2 regions of the Priestia sp. YIM B13491 genome follow, and region 2 is predicted to be linked to the other one. Evidence: a T-box and tRNA genes for the amino acid it is inferred to sense, from the RefSeq annotation. Region 2 holds a T-box; the other holds one or more tRNA genes.
What was found. A T-box is a leader RNA that pairs with one kind of tRNA and senses whether it is charged. The one in region 2 lies ahead of ileS (isoleucine--tRNA ligase), so its partner is inferred to be a tRNA-Ile.
Positions count from the first base shown of each region.

Region 1: it encodes a tRNA-Ile, which carries the amino acid that the T-box ahead of ileS (isoleucine--tRNA ligase) is inferred to sense. The anticodon was not compared.

Region 1 covers NZ_JBHZOR010000001.1:376,087-382,767, forward strand. The annotation lists gene ACFX4E_RS01885 (MFS transporter) at 1-128, shown strand, start outside; gene ACFX4E_RS01890 (DUF1189 domain-containing protein) at 276-1,067, opposite strand; gene ACFX4E_RS01895 (hypothetical protein) at 1,182-1,376, shown strand; gene ACFX4E_RS01900 (DUF456 domain-containing protein) at 1,403-1,888, shown strand; tRNA gene ACFX4E_RS01905 (tRNA-Asn) at 1,951-2,025, shown strand; tRNA gene ACFX4E_RS01910 (tRNA-Met) at 2,027-2,100, shown strand; tRNA gene ACFX4E_RS01915 (tRNA-Asn) at 2,141-2,215, shown strand; tRNA gene ACFX4E_RS01920 (tRNA-Ile) at 2,219-2,295, shown strand; tRNA gene ACFX4E_RS01925 (tRNA-Ser) at 2,307-2,399, shown strand; gene sodA (superoxide dismutase SodA) at 2,597-3,205, shown strand; gene ACFX4E_RS01935 (MFS transporter) at 3,335-4,612, shown strand; gene ACFX4E_RS01940 (peptidoglycan D,D-transpeptidase FtsI family protein) at 4,774-6,681, shown strand, end outside.
Region 2 covers NZ_JBHZOR010000006.1:238,800-245,480, forward strand. The annotation lists gene ileS (isoleucine--tRNA ligase) at 1-2,745, opposite strand, end outside; T-box leader at 2,798-3,039, opposite strand; gene ACFX4E_RS21660 (FAD-binding oxidoreductase) at 3,258-4,607, opposite strand; gene ACFX4E_RS21665 (phosphorothioated DNA-binding restriction endonuclease) at 4,826-5,707, opposite strand; gene ACFX4E_RS21670 (cell envelope integrity TolA family protein) at 6,045-6,681, opposite strand, start outside.

The DNA.
Region 1 (6,681 bases), on a different contig from region 2:
GGATGCATACTGAAAGGCTGATGTTTGTTTATAGCTTTATTCTGCTCACAGCAGGAGGTTTGTGGGTTTTGTATCAGTTGAAAATTCTTCCTTGTGCAATGGGAAGAAGAAAAGTTGTACCGAAATAAAGAGGCTGAGACTTAACTACATCACTCCAATCACCAGCTAGAAGCAGCCGCATACATGAAATCTGCGTTCACCATATCAATAAAAAAATCCAAAAGAGGTGGATTCTCTATCAAGAATCTAGATTCCTCGTTTGGATTTTCCTTCAACTAAGATACGTTTGTCCCAGCATCTTTATTAGGTTTTACTTTTTTTCTTATAGGAACCCTTGTGACGAGCAACAAGTAAATGAAGAATGTTCCTATCCAGTAAAGAGAGCTATGTAGTGCTAGAGACAAAGAAAAAGCTTCAAAAAGCGTATACAGCAGCGTGAAGGCTACTGTACTATAAGCGCTCAGTGCCCATAGCTGCTTGAAAGGAAGCTGCTTTTTAGTAATGAGTCCAATCAGTTTTCCAAGATAAGCAAGGCAGGTAATAGAAAGGAAGTTTAGTCCAGATGTTAATACGTACAGTAAAAGCATAGCGATAGGGACAAGTATGTATAAAGAAAATTTTTGTTCGTGCAGCAAGTTTAGCAGTTCATTTTTATCTTTATGATGCCAGTTTAGCAACTCATATGAATACGTTTGTGTTTGTGAATTAGTCGTAATGTAAATTCCATCCTTTAAAAAACCAATGGCATGAGCAGGGGAATGAAACCGTTCAATAGACTGTGAGGGGTTTAAGATAAAAGCGGTACCATTTACTTTTTTTGTGAAAGGTTGACTTGACGTAAGCTGTGAGTTTGAAATAGAAAAAGAAGAGACAGATTTTGGAAGATCTGTAGTAGCGATATGATAGCCATTTACAATCGTCAAAGTCATAAAGAAAAATGTAGGCAGCAAAGAAATAAATGTTAAAAACAGCACAAAGCCAATTGTTTTATTCGTATGCTCAAAGCGAAGCGACCTTATTTTTTTGAAGGAAGTAAAACTCCATGCCATCTTTTTCAGCATGCTCATTGTAAAGCCTCCTCTTATTGAAGATTCTGGTTATATCTTATTTTATAGCGAAAATTTAAGGTTTACAATAGATTTTAGAAACCGTTACTAATTACAATGATGCGGTGGAGCGTTTTGTCACAAGCACATCTTATGCGTATATGTACAGGTTTCCCTGTCATTGTTTTTGGGGGATATTACGGGCAGCTTGAGGACCGTGCTGTTAATATTGCAGAGGTACACTCAAAAATCGTATTCGAAAGTAAAATAAAGGAAGGACTCGTCGTGCAAGGTCTTTCTTTATGGGAGTGGTTATTGTATGATAAATAGTAATAATAAAAAGGATAGGTGCGGGCATGGCTATTTTATGTTGGGCATTAATTATCATTAGCTTTGTTGTATCGTTTGTTGGGTTGGTTTATCCCATCATCCCAAGCGTGCTATTTGTAGCTCTGGGATTTGTTATATACGGTTTATTTTATGATTTTAGCTCCTATAGCTGGTTATTTTGGGTGATACAAGGATTGTTAGTTGTCGCACTTTTTTTAGCAGACTATATAGCTAATATTATTGGTGTGAAAAAATTCGGAGGCACTAAAGCAGGTGTTTGGGGAAGTACAGTTGGGCTGCTTGTGGGTCCGTTTGTCATTCCGGGATTTGGAATTATTTTAGGGCCGTTTATCGGAGCGATTGTAGGAGAACTGATTGTTCATCGGACCACAATTAGCAACGCAGTAAAAATTGGAGTAGGTTCGGTTATTGGCTTTTTTAGTGGCGCTATTTCAAAAGGATTTATTCAACTGCTGATGATTGCCTATTTTTTATACGCTGTTTTAAAATAATATATTGACTTTAGGCTAGAAACATGTTAAATTTTTAATGTCGCTAGTAAATGTTATATTGTTCCACAGTAGCTCAGTGGTAGAGCTATCGGCTGTTAACCGATCGGTCGTAGGTTCGAGTCCTACCTGTGGAGCCATGGCGGTGTAGCTCAGCTGGCTAGAGCGTACGGTTCATACCCGTGAGGTCGGGGGTTCGATCCCCTCCGCCGCTATTTTCCAATTTGCGTTTGTGACATACATAATTCATATTGTTCCACAGTAGCTCAGTGGTAGAGCTATCGGCTGTTAACCGATCGGTCGTAGGTTCGAGTCCTACCTGTGGAGCCATGTGGACCCTTAGCTCAGCTGGTTAGAGCAGACGGCTCATAACCGTCCGGTCGCAGGTTCGAGTCCTGCAGGGTCCACCATTTATAGGGTTGGAGGAATACCCAAGTCCGGCTGAAGGGATCGGTCTTGAAAACCGACAGGGGTGTTAAAGCCCGCGGGGGTTCGAATCCCTCTTCCTCCGCCATACTATTGTCTATTCAAAGCTTCTTTTGAGAAAAAGAAGCTTTTTTTATGTTTAAAAGAATAGCGAATGGGAATTAGGTAAATATAAATCATGGATTAGGAACTTTTTATTTGAAACAGTAGGGTAAATTTGCTAATCTAAACGTATATGGTGCTTTTGCGCCAAAATGCTTACATATTTTGAAGGAGGAATTATTCATGGCTTACAAATTACCAGAACTACCTTATGCATACGATGCACTGGAACCACATATCGACAAAGAAACAATGAATATTCACCACACAAAACATCACAACACATATGTTACAAATCTAAACGCTGCTGTTGAAGGCAAAGCGGATTTAGAAAGCAAAAGTATTGAAGAGTTAATTTCAAACTTAGATGCTGTTCCTGAAGATATCCGTACAGCAGTACGCAATAACGGTGGCGGTCATGCGAACCACTCATTATTTTGGACAATCCTTTGCCCTAACGGCGGCGGTGCTCCAACTGGTGAATTAGCAGACGCTATCGCTAGCAAATTCGGCAGCTTTGATCAATTCAAAGAAGAATTTGCAAATGCAGCTAAAACTCGCTTCGGTTCTGGCTGGGCTTGGTTAGTTGTAAACAACGGCGAATTAGAAGTAACAAGCACACCAAACCAAGATAGCCCATTAATGGAAGGCAAAACGCCAATTCTTGGTCTAGACGTTTGGGAGCACGCTTACTACCTAAATTACCAAAACCGCCGTCCAGATTACATTTCAGCATTCTTTAATGTTGTAAAATGGGACGAAGTTGCTAAACGTTACGACGCTGCAAAATAAGCTGAAGACGTATTTAAGAGCCAGTAAAGTAATTATTACCTTTACTGGCTTTTTTGTTTTCCAATTCTTTTACATATCTCCTTTTCTTTTTCACACACTAGGTGTAGAAGAGAAAAGGAGTTTTTTGATATGCCTTTATTAAAAAAAGTAGTTGGAGATGTAGAAGTTAGTAAAGATTTACTTTTGCTTTTAATTATAGGCGGTCTTTATGCCTTGGCTATTTCAATTTCCAATTCGTTTGTTAACATTTATCTGTGGAAACAATCAGGCGAATTTTCGGATCTCGCTATTTATAATTTAGCGGTAGTGGTGCTTCAGCCGCTTACGTTTATTTTAGCAGGTAAATGGGCCAAACGAATTGACCGGGTTGTGGTTTTAAGATTAGGTGTATCTTTTTTAGCTGTTTTTTATATCGCTGTATTAATCAGTGGAGCTAACGCAGCCCAGTATTTAGTATTGCTTGGTGGACTGCTGGGTATAGGATACGGCTTTTATTGGCTAGCTTTTAATGTGCTAACTTTTGAAATTACAGAACCTGATACAAGAGACTTTTTTAACGGATTTTTAGGGATCTTAAACTCTTTTGCAGGGATGATTGGTCCTTTAGGAGCGGGCTTTGTTATTTCCGCTTTGTATGAATCACTTGGGTATAAAATTGTGTTTGGTGTATCGCTGCTATTGTTTATCGGTGCCGTTGTGCTTAGTTTTTTTATTACAAGACGCGCAGCGGAAGGAGTATACAAATTTAAAGAAGTATGGGCTGAACGAAAAGTCAATAAAGACTGGAATCGAATATTGCAGGCTCATTTCTTTCAAGGGTTGCGTGAAGGTACGTTCATTTTTGTTGTATCCGTCATGGTATTTATTACGACGGGAAGTGAACTAGCTTTAGGAACATATGGACTGGTGAATTCAGCAGTTGCGTTTGTAGGATACTATGTTGCCTCAAGGTTTATTAAGCAAAAAAATCGCCTTCGATTTATCTTCACAGGGGGCCTCCTTCTCTATGGAGCAGTCTTTTTGCTTATCTTTAACTTATCGTATCCAAAGTTAATTATATATGCTGTTTGTATTGCCATTGCTTATCCTATTTTGTTGGTTCCATTCATTTCTCTAACGTACGATGTGATTGGGCGAGCAAAAGACGTTGTTTCAAAAAGAATTGAATACATTGTTGTCAGAGAAGTATTTCTGAATATTGGACGCGTCGCTTCCATATCTTTATTTTTAATAGCTGTACTATTTTTTGATGAAGCAAAAAGTATTCCCATTTTATTAGCTATTGTTGGAGCAGGGCATACGATCATTTATTTTTGTGTGAGACATATCTCACAGCCTCTGCACAAAAAAGAAACGACTGTTACTCCTCCGGTATTAAATGAAGGAGACGGAGAGTCTCCAGCTTAGAGTATTGTGAGCTCCTTCATTTGTACTATGGAAAATGCTTCGCTTTTCTTTTAGAATAAATACGTTGTGTAAATAGGCACCTGCCAGGTGTCTATTTATTTGCTAAATAGCTGATTTTATGGTGTTATGGTATATATGTTTTATAAAGTGTAGGTGTTGGTATGAAAAAGAAAAAAAGAAGAAAAAGTCACGTGCCTTTTCGTGTGAACTTACTTTTCTTGACCGTATTTGCCCTATTTTCCGTATTAATTTTGCGGTTGGGACTTGTTCAAATTGTATACGGTGAGAATTACGAACGAGAAGTCGAAAAAACACAGGACGTTACGGTCAGTACGCCTGTTCCTCGAGGGAAAATGTACGATCGTTATAACCGCGTAATTGTAGATAATACCTCTTTAAATACAATTACATATACTCGTTTTCAAGGAAATACAGCTGAAGAAAGGCTGCGCATCGCTAAAAAGTTAGCCACTATGATCGATGTTCCTTACACCACAAATGTGATTGATATTCCGGAAAATAAAAAGAATAAAGATGCTAAAAATGTGGTAAAAATTACAGAACGCGATATGAAGGATTATTGGATTATGCTTCACCCTAAAGAAGCGGAACAGAAAATTACGCAAGCTGATCGCAAAAAAGTTCAAGATGGTGAAATGACTGATGACGAACTGTATCAACGTCAGTTAGACCGCATCTCTAAAAAAGATTTAGAAAGTCTAAAGAGTGATTTAGAAGTTCTCGCTATTAAGCGCCAAATGGAGGCAGGTTACTCTAACACCCCGCAAATTGTTAAGAGCGGTGTGACAAATGAAGAGTATGCCGTTGTAAGTGAGCACTTAGATGAACTTCCAGGTGTTGATACAACAACGTATTGGGATCGCTCATACCCAGAAAACAGTACTCTTCGCACTTTGCTTGGAAATGTATCATCTGCCAACGAAGGACTGCCTAAAGATAAAGTACAGTATTACTTGTCAAGAGGCTATAGCCGAAATGACCAAGTTGGGACGAGCTATTTAGAGAAGCAATACGAAGCTCAGCTCAGCGGTCAAAAAGAAAAAGTCCAATATGTAACAGATAAAAAAGGAAATCTCCTTGATACAATTCAAGTGTCTAAAGGTGAACGCGGCAGTGATTTGGTTTTAACTATTGATATGGAGCTTCAAAAAGCGGTAGAAAAACAAATTACCGACCAGCTTTTAGCCAAAAAGCAAATGAAAGGAACGCAATTTTTAGACCGTGCTTTTGTTATTATGATGGATCCTCACACAGGAGAAATTTTAACAATGGCAGGTAAAAAATACACCATTGATAAGAAGACTGGAGCGCCTAAAATAGAAGATTTTGCATTAGGAAATATTTCAACATCTTATACAATGGGCTCTGTTGTAAAAGGAGCAACGGTTTTAGCCGGCTTAGATTCAGGAGCTATTAAGCCAAACACAGTGTTCGTTGATGAACCGTTAAAAATTAAAGGAACACCGGTTAAAAAATCAGCTGAGGCTGAAGGGCTAGGACCCTTAACGTATTCATCTGCGTTAAAATATTCATCCAACGTATTTATGTTTAAAACGGTAATGGCTATGGCTGGGTTACAGTATCATAAAAACATGACTTTACCGATTAAACCTGATACATTCAGCGAACTGCGTTCTTACTACAGTCAGTTCGGCTTAGGCGTATCAACAGGCATAGACCTTGATAACGAATCAACAGGTGTCCAAGGCGGAAGCGATGTTCCAGGTACGGCGCTTGATTTAGGAATTGGTCAGTATGATACGTACACGCCGCTGCAGCTTGTTCAATATACTTCTGCAATAGCTAATGGAGGGTATCGCATTAAGCCGCAGCTAGTAAAAGAAATCCGAAAACCAACGATTAAAACCGATGAAATTGGCGGTACGCAGCATTCATTTGAACCTGATGTGTTAAATCGTATCACGATGAAAGAAGAATACATTAAAGATGTTCAAAGTGGCTTTAAGCGCGTTACTCAAGAACAAGGCGGTACAGGGTATGCAGCTTTCCATACAGCGAACTATAATCCTGCTGGTAAATCAGGAACG
Region 2 (6,681 bases):
TGCCGTTTCAAGCGTTAGGTTTTCTCCTGAAGCAAGCGTAACACTCAGCTTGCCTCGTTCAACAAACTCTTTTCCTTGCTCTTCTAAAAGGTTCTTTAACGCTTGGTTGACCTCATTCACTTGTTTTCCAAACTTCGGTCCAGCCTGTTTAAAATCCAGTTTTAATACGTATGAAACAAGTTTGTCGTCGTCTTGCTCCACGTTAAAGTTCTTTACATTAAGCTCATCTTTGATGACATCACGATATGCTTTCCACTCTACATCTTCTTCCGTTACCACAAGCGAAAGACTTTGCAGAGGCTGCTTTACTTTTAACGAATGCGTATTTCGGATGCTTCGGCCTAGTTCCACTACTTGAAGCACCGCTGCCATTTCTTTTTCCAGCTTTTCGTTCACTTTCGTTTGATTACAAACAGGATAGTCTGCTAAATGAACGCTTTTCCCTGTTAGATTTTCATGAATATCATCCGCAACAAACGGCGTAAACGGTGCTAATAGCTGACTTAACGTCACTAGTACTTCATGAAGCGTATCGTAAGCCGCTGCTTTTTCTCCGTCCATTCCTTCTGACCAAAAACGATCGCGGGAACGTCGCACATACCAGTTGCTTAGCTCTTCAATGAATACCGCGATTTCACGAGCCGCGCTTGTAAATCCGTAATCTTCAAGATGTGCTGTTGCTCGCTTGACCGTGCTGTGTAAACGCGAAAGAATCCACTCATCCAATTTTGTTTTTTTCAATTCATACGTTTGCTCAGGGTCATAGCCGTCAAGCTTGGCGTACAACACGTAAAAGCCGTACACGTTCACAAGCGTATCAATAACTTTTGATTTCGCTTCTTGCACAACGCGCTCTGAAAATTTCTTCGGATTCCAAGGTGCACTGTCTGCTAAAAGCGCCCATCTAAGTGCATCGGCACCAAATGTATGAATAAGATCCACCGGGTCCAGCGCATTTCCTTTACTTTTAGACATCTTTTGACCGTTTTCATCTAAGACGTGCCCAAGAGACAAAACGCGCTTATAAGGTGCTTTTCCTGTAAACAGCATTGAAACTGCCATCAAGCTGTAAAACCAGCCGCGCGTTTGATCAATTCCTTCTGCGATTACGTCTGCCGGGAACTGCTTTTGAAACAGCTCGCTGTTTTCGAACGGATAGTGATACTGCGCAAACGGCATCGAGCCACTGTCAAACCAAACGTCAATCACTTCCGGCGTTCGCTTCATTTCTCCGCTGCAGACCGGACACGTTAGCTGTACATCATCTACATACGGCTTATGAAGTTCAATGCTGTCAACCACGGAATGAGACGCATGTTCCTGAAGCTCTTTGATGCTTTTCGGGGCTACTTGATGCTGACATTCACCGCATTCCCATACGTTCAGCGGCGTTCCCCAGTAGCGCTTTCTGCTGATGTTCCAGTCCACCATATTTTCTAAAAAGTTGCCAAAGCGACCGTGCTTGATATGATCCGGGTACCACGTCACGCTTTCATTGTTTTTCAAAAACTGTTCCTTTAACGCCGTCGTTTGGATAAACCAGCTTTCATTTGCGTAATAAAGAAGCGGCGAGTCGCATCGCCAGCAAAACGGATAGCTGTGCTCATGCTTTTCTTTATGATACAGCACGCCTTCATTTGCTAAATAACGAACGATATCAACGTCGCAGTCTTTCACGAAACGTCCTTGAAAAGGCGGCACTTCAGACGTGTACTGTCCTTTTTCATCCACTACGTTCACAAATGAAAAGCCGTTTTCTTTTACAACTCTGTAATCATCTTCGCCGTATGCAGGTGCTAAATGAACAACTCCTGTTCCGCTTTGATCCGTTACGTAATCAGCCGTTACGACTTCGTGCCCTTTTTCCACTTTCACAAAATTAAACGGCGGCTCATACGATATCCCTTTTAACTCATTTCCTTTATGTTGAGATAAAACCGTATACTCTCCTTTTAACACTTTGTCTGCGAGTGCTTCTGCCACTATATACACGCTATCGCCTTGCTCGGCGCGAACGTAGTTCATCTCTTCATGCACCGCAAGCGCCACGTTTGACGGAAGCGTCCAAGGCGTTGTCGTCCAGCCTAAAAAATACTCATTATTGCGGTTTTTCACTTTAAATTTCACCGTTACCGTTAAATCTTTTACATCTTTATACCCTTGCGCTACTTCATGCGAACTTAATGATGTTTGACAGCTCGGGCAGTAAGGTGATACGCGGTGGCCTTTATAAAGAAGTCCTTTATCATGAATCGTGCCAAGCACGTTCCATACGCTTTCAATGTATGAATTCTCCAAGGTGATGTAAGGGTCTTCCATATCAACCCAATAGCCAAGCTGCTCCGTGAACGTGCGCCACTGCTTTTCATACACAAACACACTTTCCTTACACTTGTTGATAAAAGCTTCTACGCCGTATTTTTCAATATCATGCTTCCCTGAAATTCCGAGCTGCTTTTCGACACCGAGCTCTACCGGCAGTCCGTGCGTATCCCAGCCTGCTTTTCGGATCACTTGATGCCCTGTCATCGTCTTATAACGAGCCACCACATCTTTAATCGTCCGGCCTAGCGCGTGCCCCACGTGAGGCAAACCGTTTGCTGTAGGAGGCCCTTCATAAAATACAAATGACGGATGCCCTTCCCTGCTTTGAATCGACTGCTGAAACACATTTCCTTTTTGCCACTGCTGCTGGATACGCTGTTCGCGCTCTTGCGAAGACTCCCTTACATTCACTTCTTTCATGTGATACCACTCCTTTTAAAGTTAAAAGCACACAAAGAAACCCGTCCCTATGACTAGGGACGGGTTTTAACCGCGGTACCACCCTGGCTTCTATTGATCCGTTCATCAATAGCACTCAGCAACGTACAATCATACGCGTTCTTTTTAACGGTAGACTACCGTTCAAACTTACTTACAGTTCAGTTTGACTTCTCAGAGAGGATATTCCCCTGCAGCTTGAACACCGGCTTTCAGCTATCACCAGCTCTCTGTGGAACAAACTTGCAGGGTACTGATTCTCTTCAACGAATTTGTGTGCTTTTATTAGTAGCTATTGTATGCGGTTTGGAAGGGAATGTCAATGTTTATGAAATTTATATATGTTTTTTCTTATAATGCAGTCGCCTATTGATAAAATAACTGCTTACCACTGTTTGCTGCCTTTTTCACGCTCTTAGAAAAAGGCAATGTACACAAAAAACCACCTCATTTAAGGTGGGTATTATTTGCCTCTACGACTTGAAAGATGATCTTTAAAACCAGTTAACAAATGGCGGGATGCTTTGAGGGAAATGAAATAGATTGCACGGATCATATGCTCGTTTCACTTCTCGAAGCTTTTTAAGATTCTCTCCATAATAAGCCGTTGGCCAATCTCTGATGAACCGGTCCGGCCAGTTCACATAATCTCCAGTTGTATATCTCGATAAAGCATTTCTTAATTCTTCAATCCATCGAATGTTTGCTCTCTCTTCTGAAGGATGACTCCATGTAGCAAGGTACTCCTGTGCGATAACAGCATCTCTATAATAGAAGGCCGTTTCATTAGAGGCAACTTCCTCCACTGCTCCCCCAAGAGACTGGTGCCAGATACTAGATTTTTCATTCGGAGCATTTTCTAAAAAATGCTTCATTGTTAAGATGGCCTCTTTTGGAAAAGGTTTATTAAGAAAAGAACCTGACCTTTTTCGAGGGGCGGGTTGGTTTCCACTCGGATCGTCAAAAAATTGTACAGCTTCAATATATGAAACTTCCTTTATTACTACTTTTTTAGGACACCCAACATCTATTAAAGGCTGCAGAAGTTCCTTTAACTTGAATGATGAACCAACGAATTCACCTTGAGCAATAATCTGATTCGCTTCTTTCGATTTTAACTCAATCTCCGAAGTTAAGCGCTTATCGGTATTTGTGGCCCAGTGCTGCCATGCATCAAAAGCAGCTTCGAAATCTTCCCATTCCCATGTAATGGAAAAGATTGACACCTTTGAAATAGGCTGCACCTTGAATGTAAGAGACGTAACAATACCAAAGTTTCCACCCCCGCCTCCGCAACAAGCCCAAAAGAGATCACTGTTGTGATTTTTATTTGCCTTAATGAGTTCAACTTCTCTCTGTTCATTTACTATGGCCATTTCAACTTCAACCAAATTATCACAGGTAAGCCCAAACAGCCTTGATAACATCCCAATTCCTCCGCCAAGCACAAGGCCTACAAGACCAACACTGCTTTCCGTTCCTGCAGGGATAGTCGTTCCCTTTTTCCATAATTCATTATATACTTTCCCTAGATTAGCTCCTGCTTCTATTTTCGCTGTCATGCTTTTACTGTCGAACTTGATTCTATCCATTTCACTGCCATCAATCACTAATCCACCGTTTACTAATGAAAAATTTTCATAGCTATGCCTACCGCTTCTTATTCGAAATGGGACATGATTTTCCTTTACCCACTTCAATGCATTTACTACATCGTTTGTATTCTGACAAAATACAATTATTCTCGGAAATTTAGGCACACCTAAATTATTATTTGTTCTAGCCTGATCATACTCCGCATCATCAGGTGTAACGATTCGTCCAGTAAGCTTTGTTTCCTCCACGATATAACCCCTTTCTTACATCATACAGATAAGATGCTATATCCTATGAATTTTCTTCAGAAAAGACACACAGTTTAAAGGGGAGGAAACAGAGAATAGAAAACTTACTGGAGGGGTTCTGGACAGAATACTAATTTATTTTTAACGTATTTTAAATGACGCCACTATATGTAAAGTACTTCCTAAGTATAAACATACCAAACTATCATTTATAAAAATCAGTTTATATCACTTGCTTGATATCTAGGAGGTCCCCTGAACACTTCTCTAACATGCCACCCAAGAAAATCTTCACTCGGCTGATATGCCGGATGAATCGGATCTCTAAGCTTTTGTCCATGATACTTCATAAGCCACTCTTCAAATCCATTTGTGCCGTGTGCTTGAGTTGCCACCAACAGCTCATTATGATCTGAAAAAGTAAAAACTCCTCGATCAAATAATTTATGATGCATTGAACATAAAGCGATTCCGTTACTTTCAATATCTGGCCCTCCCGCTTGATGCCACTTAATATGAGCGGCCTCTACACCAACTAAATTATGTCCAAGACGAACGTTAAACCCACAAACAGCGCAGCTATATCCGTAAGCTTGAAGAATTTTCTCTCGAAACTTTGGATCTCTTCTTCTCTTTAACTGTGTTTCAAAATCCAAGCCTACGGCTCTTAATATATCTTCATGGATCGTATCCGGAAAATGCTCATTTAATAAAAATTGCGCTGCATCTTGAAGCAGCGTAGGATCATTCGCAAAGAGATTATAAACATCCGATGTAAAACCGCCCATTATATTTGTGCTCAGCAAATATTTATCTGTAAAGCTACGTTTATCAACTTCTTCACTTAGCTCCCATATTCCATCTCCTGTCAAACGAACAAAAGGATGCTCTGGATGGTAGGAACTCCGAGAAGGTCCAAACTCCATAAGCAGCTCTTTTAAAGGAATTTTCACCTCGCTATACGGCAAGTGAATTTGCTGTTTAGACTGCAGCTGACCTAGGGCATACAGTATCAACAATGGTTTGTGCGGAGCTCTTTGATCCCTTTTTTTCCAGATGTTTAAGTTCTTTATTTTTTGTAGTACTTCTTCTCTGTTCATAAGCTTGCTTTAACTCCCATCTATAAAACTATTTAAAACCTTAGAGCTAAGACCGTTTTTGAAAAAGTATTAATAAATGTAAGTATAATAGCTAATTCTATTATATGACAGCATCAGATGAGCAAGGGAACTTTATTTGCAGACGCGTTTACAAAACGCTACTTTAAGCTTTCTTATCCAAGTTGTTTTATTCAAAGAATTCTTTTTTCATATCTTCTCTGCTTTTAAAACTTACTCGTTCTGTGTCTTTGATACATACGTTATATTAATCCTCTCATAAAGAAAAAAGCTCTCCAAGAAACATATAGGAGAGCTTTTAAAGGTTGCATATATTTTTTTATCGTTGGGATTCTCTATATCCAGCTGCCTGTGCATCCGCTTCTGAACAGAACCAAACAATGTTATCTTGAGTTCTGTCATAATAAGCTCCGCCAGGTACGTGGTAAATTTTCGAGTTTTTGTTACCTTTGATTTGTCCCGAACAAGACATATTAGACTGTTGATCATCACTCGGATCATTTTCAAATGGCTTATAATTTCCACTGTTGCTAGTAGAACTGCTAGTTGTAGCCTGTTGACTAGCTGCTTGTTGTTGAGCTTTACGCTCTGCTTCTTCTTTTGCCGCTTGCTCCTGAGCGTTTCGTTCCGCTTCTTCTTTTGCCGCTTGCTCCTGAGCGTTTCGTTCCGCTTCTTCTTTTGCCGCTTGCTCTTGAGCTTTTCGTTCTGCCTCTTCTTTTGCCGCTTGCTCCTGAGCTTTTTGTTCTGCCTTTTCTTTTGCTGCTTGCTCTTCAGCTTTTTGTTTTGCTTCTTCTTTTGCTGCTTGCTCATCGGCTTTTCGTTTTACTTCTTCTTTTGCTGCTTGTTCTTCAGCTTTTTGTTTTTTCTCTTCTTTTACTGCTTTATCACTATCATTCTTTTCAACTTTTTGCTTGCTGCTATCAGCACCATCTTTTTTAGATGAAACAGTGACGCTG